2 regions of the Lysinibacillus sp. fkY74-1 genome follow, and region 1 is predicted to be linked to the other one. Evidence: a T-box and tRNA genes for the amino acid it is inferred to sense, from the RefSeq annotation. Region 1 holds a T-box; the other holds one or more tRNA genes.
The links. A T-box is a leader RNA that pairs with one kind of tRNA and senses whether it is charged. The one in region 1 lies ahead of ileS (isoleucine--tRNA ligase), so its partner is inferred to be a tRNA-Ile.

Region 1 (4,716 bases):
ACTGAAACAGTACCACCAGTAAGCAAATAAACGTGAATCAAAAAGTAGGCTACGCCAAATATATGGTGTAGCCTACTTTTTTATCAATTAACGAAAGCCCATTAAGTCTTTTACTCTTGCTGTATTTGAGGTAGATGTCAGTGTTTCCAGTAAACAAAAGGCTACATCAAAGCCTGTTCCTGGATTGGAGGAAGTAATAATATGGTCTGTTTGTACAATTCGCTCGTTGACAACTGTCGCCCCAAAGCTTGCTAGCTGCGCTAATCGTTTACTAGTTGGATGATTGTAGGTTGTCGCCTGACGATTGTGGAGAATACCGCTATGTCCTAATATTAAGGAAGCCACACATATCGTTGCTATTGGTTTTTGCTGATCGTTAAAATGTCGAACAACTCTTTGAAATTCCTCGCTAAAGGCATCCTCATAAAATCCCGCTTCCTCAAAGCCACCTGGAATAGCCAAGGCATCAAAGTCGGCTAAATCAATTTCATGCAGCAATTTTTCAGGAGTGACCTTAAAATTCCATGTGCATTGAAGCTGTGTATGTAATCCTACCGTGACAACCTCTGTTGTTCCATCACCCTCCCATTTATTCCAACCTAGTACATCTGTAAAAACACTTGCTTCCACAGCCTCGAAGCCATTTGCTAAAAGTAACATTATTTTTTTCATTTGTTCTGCCTCCTTTATGCTTTTATTGTAATTAAAGAAGCTAATCGTTAACAGAAGCTATATAATGTAATTTAGATAAATCTCCTTATTAAAACAGGAATTATATAAATAAAAGTTAATTAAGAAAGGTGATTAATGGTGGATCAAATTGATATTCACATTTTACAGCAGTTACAGCAGAATGCTAAAATTTCGATGAAAGAATTAGCCGCTACTGTTCATTTATCTTCTCCGGCTGTAATAGAACGCGTCAAAAAGCTCGAGGAACAAGGTGTGATTGAAGGGTATCACACTAAAGTAAACATCAAAAAAATGGACCGAACGATTCAAGCGATTATTTTATTTAAATCCATCGATTGTAAAAGTCTATCTGCTTTTTGTAATAGCCACCCGGATGTACTCGAATGTTATCGCGTAGCAGGGGAGATTAGCTATATTGTCAAGCTAGCAACCTATTCTGTAGAAACATTAGAGCAATTTATTGATGCGACCATGCCCTATGGTACACCCTCTACTAATATCGTGTTATCTGCAAACGAAAAAATGGTGATTACACCTTTTACGGATCTTAACGATAATATGTAGGCTCAGGCGACTTCTGCAAAGCTTCCCTTTAGTAATGTCTTAAAAATGGTGATGGAGTGGAAGTGCCATATTACGAGACGAATGGCAAATCAGTATGAATGTGCACATCGACCAACATGTTCAATAACTAAGTCTGTTTCAAATGGCAGGCTTTTTTTTGTTTGTATCCAACCTTTTAATCTTTTCTGGTTTCAGTTACAATAGTTGTAATATTTTTCTAATTAAAGAGGTGGTCAGTTGATATTCGCTCTATTGGATAATGGGACTGCTTTTTTCCTAAGCCTGCCACTCCTACTCATTTATTTAAAAAGTAGGTCCCGGGATGAGTCCACTTGGCGCTGGTCGATGTCATTATGGATTGTTAATTACTTAGGCATTCGATATTTTGTCTCGTTTGGAGATGTGTTTTGGGTAGTCCTATGTTGGCAGTTACTATTTTTGTGGCCTATAAGTATTGCTATGTATATCCATTTATTCAACAAAGAAAAGAATTGGGCATTTTACATAGGTTTGAAGAAGAAGCATGTACTTCTTGTAGCGTCCTTCATGGTTCTATTCGGTGGTACTCTAGTTTATTCACTATTTCAGGCAAATGAGCAGGTAATTGCTTTTCACCGGCAGGTAATGGAAGAAATTGAGTCTAATCCGGATCGTCAAGAATATTTAATGTATCATACAATTGCACCTTCTACACTTCTTGGTGTAACCGATGATATAGCTGAGGTTCGTAGAGGGCAAATATATGCTTCCACCTTACCCTGGCGTAGCAGGGTAATTCTGCACACGGATGATTGGCAAAAGGAATTTACATATGTCCGTTTTAATAATGGTTGGAAGTTAGAGGGGCTCTACCGGGAGAACATAACCATAAGGAATAAAGGGGAGTTTGACAATTGATACAGGATATATTGATGGCAGGTGATTTAAAAGATAAGCTAAGCACAATAAAACAGCGTCAAACAACATGGGAACAAGTGAATCAAGAACAGCTATTACAGTCCATGCTAGCCCATATCGGCTCGACCGATAGTGAGCTAAGAGATACCTATATTTATAGTGGCTTCTATGAATGGATACTCGAAAAAAATTTGTTAGATATCGTTATAGGACAGACCTCTGGCATTACTGCTTGAACCATTTATTATGGAAAGATATTGAGGAAGTGGCATCAGATGGGGTCTTTACTAGTTCCTTTACAACTTTATTGGTTGCATTTATTTTAGCAAGAGATTTAGAGGATGATTTTTTAACGCAGGACAGGATAGACGAAGGTCAAACAAAATTACTGGCTTATGTAAAAGAAGAAATGGATGGAAGGGCTTTGTACCTGGCAAGGGATGGGCGCATAGTGTAGCACATGTATCAGGTGCGATCGATGAACTTGTGAAAAATCCTAAAATAAAGAAAACTGCCTATGTTGATATGTTACATGCATTAGGGTCCATTTATTTACAGCCTCAATATATCTTTATTCATGATGAGGATGAAAGGCTGTTAGTACCCATTTTTGCGATGTTGGAGCGAGGCTTAGCACAAAATGAGGTAGTCTGATCATTCCAGTAAATTCCATCAATCCTATCCACATTAAAAGATTAAGTGGACGAAGAGTATTTTTATCATGTAAGGTTTAATAGTAAAACATTGCTAAAGAGCTTTTTTATTCAAACGAATCACCAAGCTCAGTATGCAACCTTGCATCGAAGCATTATCACTTGTCTAAATGAGATTAATTAAGATTGTCCACCGTTGACAGACAATTGGTAAATCTGATAAGATGAGTGACAATAAAAGCATACAAATTCGTTGATGAGAAAAAGTAATGTTTCATTTTGTTCTACAGAGAGCCGACATTTGGTGGAAGTCGGTGTGCAGGTGTTACATGAAAATCCTCTCTGAGAAGGTTGGCTGAAAACAGTAAGCTAACCCGGGTGTCTACCGTTAAAAAGAACACGTATGATAGTACGTTGCTGAGTGCTATTGACTGGCGTCAATAGAATTAGGGTGGTATTCGCGGTTAACCCCGTCCCTTTCTTGGGACGGGGTTTTTTGTATGCCTTTTATACAAAATAGAATTGTATAGGAGGAATTAAATGCAAACAGAACAAAAGAAAGAAACGACGCTTGAACGAGAAACACGGATACGGACATTGTGGGAGCAAGAGGGAACATTTTTAGCCTCTGTCACAAATCGAGCTGGACAGCAGCCCTTTGTATTTTATGAGGGACCACCGACAGCAAATGGTTTACCACATGTTGGGCATGCCTTTGGAAGAACGATTAAAGATGTAGTGGCCCGCTATAAAACAATGCAAGGTTTTTTTGTTGAACGAAAAGCAGGCTGGGATACACATGGTTTACCTGTAGAACTAGGAGTAGAAAAAGCCTTAGGTATCTCAGGGAAGCAGGAGATTGAGAAGTATGGAGTGGAGCGCTTTATTCAAGCGTGTAAAAATAGTGTTTTTACCTATGAACAGAAATGGCGTTCCTTTACAGAACAGCTTGGCTATTGGCTTGATATGGATGATCCCTATCTCACATTAAGCAATGATTATATAGAATCGGTGTGGCATATTTTAAGTCATGTTCATAAGGAACAGCTTTTATATAAAGGGCATCGTGTTTCACCATATTGCCCGAGTTGTCAAACATCCTTAAGCTCACATGAGGTAGCTCAGGGCTATAAGGATGTGAAAGATTTATCTGTCACAGCTATGTTTAAGCTTGCTGATTGTGATGAATATTTCTTAGGCTGGACCACAACACCATGGACATTACCCGCCAATGTAGCGTTGGCGATGAACCCATCTTTACAATATGTACGGGTAAAGCAAGGGGATCAGGTATTTATTTTAGCCAAATCTTTGGTTTCTAAGGTTTTCACTGAAGCTGTGGAAATTTTAAGTGAGCATACTGGGCAGGAATTTGCTGGTGTGTCTTATCAGCCACCATTTTCATATGTAACGGTTCATCAAGGTCATGTTGTCGTGATGGCTGATTATGTCACGGAGAATAGCGGTACAGGGATTGTGCATATTGCTCCAGCATATGGGGAGGACGATTATAAAACGGTTCAACAGCATGGCTTGTCCTTTGTCAATGTAGTGGATCTGAAAGGCTGTTACACAGAAGAGGTGCCAGAGCTTGTCGGACGATTTGTAAAAGATTGTGATGTGGACATTATAAAAATGCTTGCGAAAAAGGAGCTCTTATTTAGTAAAGAAAAATATGAGCATAGCTACCCGCATTGCTGGCGCTGTGATTCTCCATTATTGTACTATGCAACGGATAGCTGGTTTATCAAAATGACCGCTTTAAAAGAGCAATTATTACAAAACAATCAGCAAGTGACTTGGTATCCTAGTCATATTAAGGATGGGCGATTTGGCAACTTCCTCGAAAATATAGTGGATTGGAATATAAGCCGCAACCGCTATTGGGGTACGCCGTTGAATGTCTGGA
Region 2 (4,716 bases), 1.1 Mb from region 1:
CATTCATACAATTCCATAACTACCTATAAATCTATAATTTTTAACCGATACAAATAGTAAATATTTCACAGGAGGGTAATAGGATGAAATGTCCGAATTGTCAGCATGAAAATCTAAATGACAGTAAATTTTGCTCAGGTTGTGGTACTAAATTGACTAATTCATCATCAAAACAAGGTGTCCCAGCATGGGCCATTATTGTATTGTCCGTCTGTTTCATTGCAATTGGTGGGCTAGGCTATGCGTACTGGGACTTTTTCTCAAATAAAAATTCAGCCACTTACTCAGAAATAAACGGCAATCAGAATTTAGAGACACAGATACAACAAGTTTCCTCTGAGGAACTGACGAAAAAGCAAGAGGCTCATGCACAGCAGGTTGATCGCGTTACTCTTATAAAGGAAATTCAGCAAAAGGTATTCACCATCCTAACGAACAATGCGCAAGGTTCAGGCTTCCTCTATAAAAAAGGAGGGTATGTTATTACTAATGCGCATGTTGTGCAAGGTGCAGTCGAAGTAATGGTTCGTAACTCTATGGGTCAAGAATCACCTGGTACTGTAGTCGGTATATCTAATCGTTATGATATAGCTTTAATACATGTTCCTAACTATCAAGACAAACCCCCATTAGGAATTGAAACAACAGAATCACCTATTGGCTTAGAGGTCATTGCCTTCGGAAGTCCACAAGGCTTTGAAAATTCAGCTTCCATTGGCTATATAACAGGTAACAAACGTGATATGAAACTTGAAAATTTTATATACAAACAAATATATCAGGTCGATGCTCAAATTGATAAAGGTAGTAGTGGGGGGCCATTGGTGGATGTTAATACAGGAAATGTAATTGGCATTAACTCACTACTTTACACAACCGAAACAAGTACACACTTCGCCTTCTCTATCCCTCTTTACAGTATGGTAGATCAATTTGATGGTTGGATTGCTCAGCCTCTTTCTGCAAATGAGGTTCTTTCTGTTGCTAATCTATACGAAAATAATCAACAACCTGTTAGTAAATCAGATATTACTAATGAAACGGACAATTTGTTAGCAGGTCAATTCGTACAAGCATTCCGCCTATACTATGAAATGGCTCTTAATGAGGGGGATTTTTATTGGATTGCCGATATGCTTGCGCCTAGTAGTTCTGCTTATAAAGAACTAGAAAAATATATTAATGAGATTGCGTATCAAGGCAACTACTTCTATTTTACAAACAATGAAGTACTTGATGTACAATATTCGAACGGCCAATACTATGTGGATATGAATAAAACCTTTGATTTCTATGATGCCCAAGGTAATTATCAATTTTACGATCGGTATAAGACGTATACTGTGATCACAGATGAATACGGTGCTTATAAAATTGCCACTATTAAAATTCACTAATATCATCTTTTTTTACAATGAAAGCCATCGAGAGTGAACTTCTCGATGGCTTTCGTCTAAATTACTATTGATATTTTCCATGCCACACTATTTGTCGATAATTTTCTTTATCCGTGTCACCCTCTGTATTAATTAATAATACTCTCGAAGCGCTATTTAACTGTAACGTATCTTTTAATTGTCTATAACGATTATTTGTCATGATTTCATAAAAACAACCAAATGGAGCTGCTCCCGATTCTCCTGCTACAATGCGTGTATCTGTGTTCAATGGATTACCAAGGATACGCATTCCTGTTGCTGCTACTTCTTCCCCGCAACTAATGCTTACTTTCGTATAGGCATTTAACAGTTGCCATGCCTGAGGATTCGGTTCGCCGCACGCAAGCCCTGCCATTATCGTTTGCATGTCGCCACCAACAGTTATAAATTCATTGGTTCCTGCTTTAAAGCTTTCATAATAACAATTAGCTACATGTGGCTCTACTAAAACAATAGTAATTTCATGCTCATAGTATTGTCTTAAAAAGGCAACGACTGCTGCTGCAAAAGACCCTACTCCGGCTTGTAAAAACACATGGGTTGGAGCTTGTTCTATCTCTTCAACAACCTCTTGTATTAGAGTTGTATAGCCCTGCATAATCCATAATGGGATTTCCTCATAGCCATCCCACATTGTATCCTGAATTAAAACCCAACCATGTTCTTTAGCAAGGTGTGAAGTATAACGAACCGTATCATCATAATTCATTGCCGTAATTTCAGCATGGGCTCCCTCATTTATAATGTTTTGTAATCGTTCCTTGGCGCTACCAGCAGGCATATAGATTCGTGCTTGAAAACCTAGCTCTCGAGCTGCCCAAGCTACCCCACGACCATGGTTCCCATCTGTTGTTGAAATAAAGGTTAACTCTCCCAACTGATCTTTTATTTTGGATGACTTTAATTGTTCAAATGAAAGATCTTCAATATCTTTATTGAGCAGATTGGCAACATATTGTGCGATAGCATAAACGCCTCCTAGTACTTTAAAGGCATTCAAACCAAATCGAAACGATTCATCTTTTATCCAGATTTTTTCTACATCTAAATAAGAAGCTAATGATGCTAAATGATGGAGTGGTGTCTTTTCAAACTTCTCATATGTACGTTGGAATTGACTAACTTTCTTTACTTGTTCAAGTGTAAAATTCGAAAGTAAGGCTGTTATTTGTCCGTCATTATCTTGGCCTACATCATGTTGATTAGGAATCCATTTTAATTTTTCTCTCATATCTCTCCCCCTCTCTCCACATCTTAGTCTATTTCTCTAAAAAATACAAAATGCTCTTACTATCTAACGTAGGAAATAAAAAAACTATACACTCACCTTATTTCCATGAATGTATAGCTTATCCATTAATTATTTCGCAAAGATTTCTTCTACTTGATCTAGCATAATAGCAGCAGCTAAAATTCCTCCAGCTGTACTCCAAATGACATCATCTACTTTATGTGCATTGCCTTTTTGTACAGCAGAAAGGTTTTTCCAAAGAGGATCTCTGTCCACTCTTGTTCAGTTGCTAATGCTGAATCATCACCTATTGGCATGTATGTGAAGAAGAAAATAACATTCCCATCCATTTGGGGGATTACTTCTTTCCCTACCTCTACTGCTAAGTTTTCTAGCTTTTCAGTTCATAAAAAAAGTGCAGTAGATGTAAATTCATCTACTGCACTTAGTATGACCCGTACGGGATTCGAACCCGTGTTACCGCCGTGAAAGGGCGGTGTCTTAACCACTTGACCAACGGGCCGATGGCGGAGAAGGAGGGATTTGAACCCTCGCGCCGGTTACCCGACCTACACCCTTAGCAGGGGCGCCTCTTCAGCCTCTTGAGTACTTCCCCATAAAAAAATGGCTCCGAAGGCAGGACTCGAACCTGCGACAACCTGATTAACAGTCAGGTGCTACTACCAACTGAGCTACTTCGGAATATTGGTGGGCCTAAATGGACTCGAACCATCGACCTCACGCTTATCAGGCGTGCGCTCTAACCAGCTGAGCTATAGGCCCTTGGAGCGGGTGATGGGAATCGAACCCACGACATCAGCTTGGAAGGCTGAGGTTTTACCATTAAACTACACCCGCATAAATGGTGGGTCAGGACGGAATCGAACCGCCGACACTTAGAGCTTCAATCTAATGCTCTACCAACTGAGCTACTGACCCATTTCGTCCATGCTAAGCTTGCTCACTCTTTGCTTATCACGTCTATCAATAAATAATGGCGGTCCCGACCGGGATCGAACCGGCGATCTCCTGCGTGACAGGCAGGCATGTTAACCGCTACACCACGGGACCATTTGGTTGCGGGGGCCGGATTTGAACCAACGACCTTCGGGTTATGAGCCCGACGAGCTACCACTGCTCCACCCCGCGATAATCATATTGTCTTTTCGAGTTTTTAAAGCACCATTCATTCATAGAAACTGGAGGAGGTAGAGGGATTCGAACCCCCGCGCGGTGTTACCCGCCTGTCGGTTTTCAAGACCGATCCCTTCAGCCAGACTTGGGTATACCTCCGTAACAATATATAAATGGTGGACCTTGCAGGACTCGAACCTGCGACCGGACGGTTATGAGCCGTCTGCTCTAACCAACTGAGCTAAAGGTCCTTTAAGATGGCGGCAGAGGGGATCGAACCCCCGACCTTACGGGTATGAACCGTACGCTCTAGCCAGCTGAGCTACGCCGCCAGGATCTTTATACTGGTTATTTTACTATGGTGGAGCCTAGCGGGATCGAACCGCTGACCTCCTGCGTGCAAGGCAGGCGCTCTCCCAGCTGAGCTAAGGCCCCATAATATTTTTTGGAAATGGTCGGGAAGACAGGATTCGAACCTGCGACCCCTTGGTCCCAAACCAAGTGCTCTACCAAGCTGAGCTACTTCCCGTTGTTCTTATGGCGCGCCCGACAGGAGTCGAACCCATAACCTTCTGATCCGTAGTCAGACGCTCTATCCAATTGAGCTACGGGCGCATATAAAATGGTGCCGAGGACCGGAATCGAACCGGTACGGTAGTCACCTACCGCAGGATTTTAAGTCCTGTGCGTCTGCCAGTTCCGCCACCCCGGCACATTTGGAGCGGAAGACGAGGTTCGAACTCGCGACCCCCACCTTGGCAAGGTGGTGTTCTACCACTGAACTACTTCCGCATGTGCATAAGTTTTTTTATCTGGCATATTGAAAAATGGTGCGGGTGAAGGGAGTCGAACCCCCACGCCTTGCGGCGCTAGATCCTAAGTCTAGTGCGTCTGCCAATTCCGCCACACCCG

Region 2: it has a tRNA-Ile gene. The T-box ahead of ileS (isoleucine--tRNA ligase) is inferred to sense a tRNA for this amino acid. The anticodon was not compared.

Annotation. Positions count from the first base shown of each region.
Region 1 is NZ_CP170173.1:2,497,716-2,502,431, reverse strand. Features, by position in the region: gene ACE1MS_RS12145 (DUF6612 family protein) at 1-30, shown strand, start outside; gene ACE1MS_RS12140 (DJ-1/PfpI family protein) at 88-672, opposite strand; gene ACE1MS_RS12135 (Lrp/AsnC family transcriptional regulator) at 811-1,257, shown strand; gene ACE1MS_RS12130 (hypothetical protein) at 1,603-2,154, shown strand; gene ACE1MS_RS12125 (hypothetical protein) at 2,151-2,390, shown strand; partial or broken gene ACE1MS_RS12120 (DUF2785 domain-containing protein) at 2,327-2,808, shown strand; T-box leader at 3,052-3,288, shown strand; gene ileS (isoleucine--tRNA ligase) at 3,348-4,716, shown strand, end outside.
Region 2 is NZ_CP170173.1:3,563,009-3,567,724, forward strand. Features, by position in the region: gene ACE1MS_RS17430 (trypsin-like peptidase domain-containing protein) at 84-1,397, shown strand; gene ACE1MS_RS17435 (diaminopropionate ammonia-lyase) at 1,462-2,670, opposite strand; partial or broken gene ACE1MS_RS17440 (iron siderophore-binding protein) at 2,800-3,068, opposite strand; tRNA gene ACE1MS_RS17445 (tRNA-Glu) at 3,122-3,193, opposite strand; tRNA gene ACE1MS_RS17450 (tRNA-Ser) at 3,196-3,286, opposite strand; tRNA gene ACE1MS_RS17455 (tRNA-Asn) at 3,296-3,372, opposite strand; tRNA gene ACE1MS_RS17460 (tRNA-Ile) at 3,377-3,453, opposite strand; tRNA gene ACE1MS_RS17465 (tRNA-Gly) at 3,455-3,528, opposite strand; tRNA gene ACE1MS_RS17470 (tRNA-Phe) at 3,534-3,609, opposite strand; tRNA gene ACE1MS_RS17475 (tRNA-Asp) at 3,666-3,741, opposite strand; tRNA gene ACE1MS_RS17480 (tRNA-Met) at 3,745-3,819, opposite strand; tRNA gene ACE1MS_RS17485 (tRNA-Ser) at 3,871-3,963, opposite strand; tRNA gene ACE1MS_RS17490 (tRNA-Ile) at 3,979-4,055, opposite strand; tRNA gene ACE1MS_RS17495 (tRNA-Met) at 4,063-4,136, opposite strand; tRNA gene ACE1MS_RS17500 (tRNA-Ala) at 4,164-4,239, opposite strand; tRNA gene ACE1MS_RS17505 (tRNA-Pro) at 4,257-4,333, opposite strand; tRNA gene ACE1MS_RS17510 (tRNA-Arg) at 4,343-4,419, opposite strand; tRNA gene ACE1MS_RS17515 (tRNA-Leu) at 4,428-4,516, opposite strand; tRNA gene ACE1MS_RS17520 (tRNA-Gly) at 4,522-4,596, opposite strand; tRNA gene ACE1MS_RS17525 (tRNA-Leu) at 4,633-4,716, opposite strand, start outside.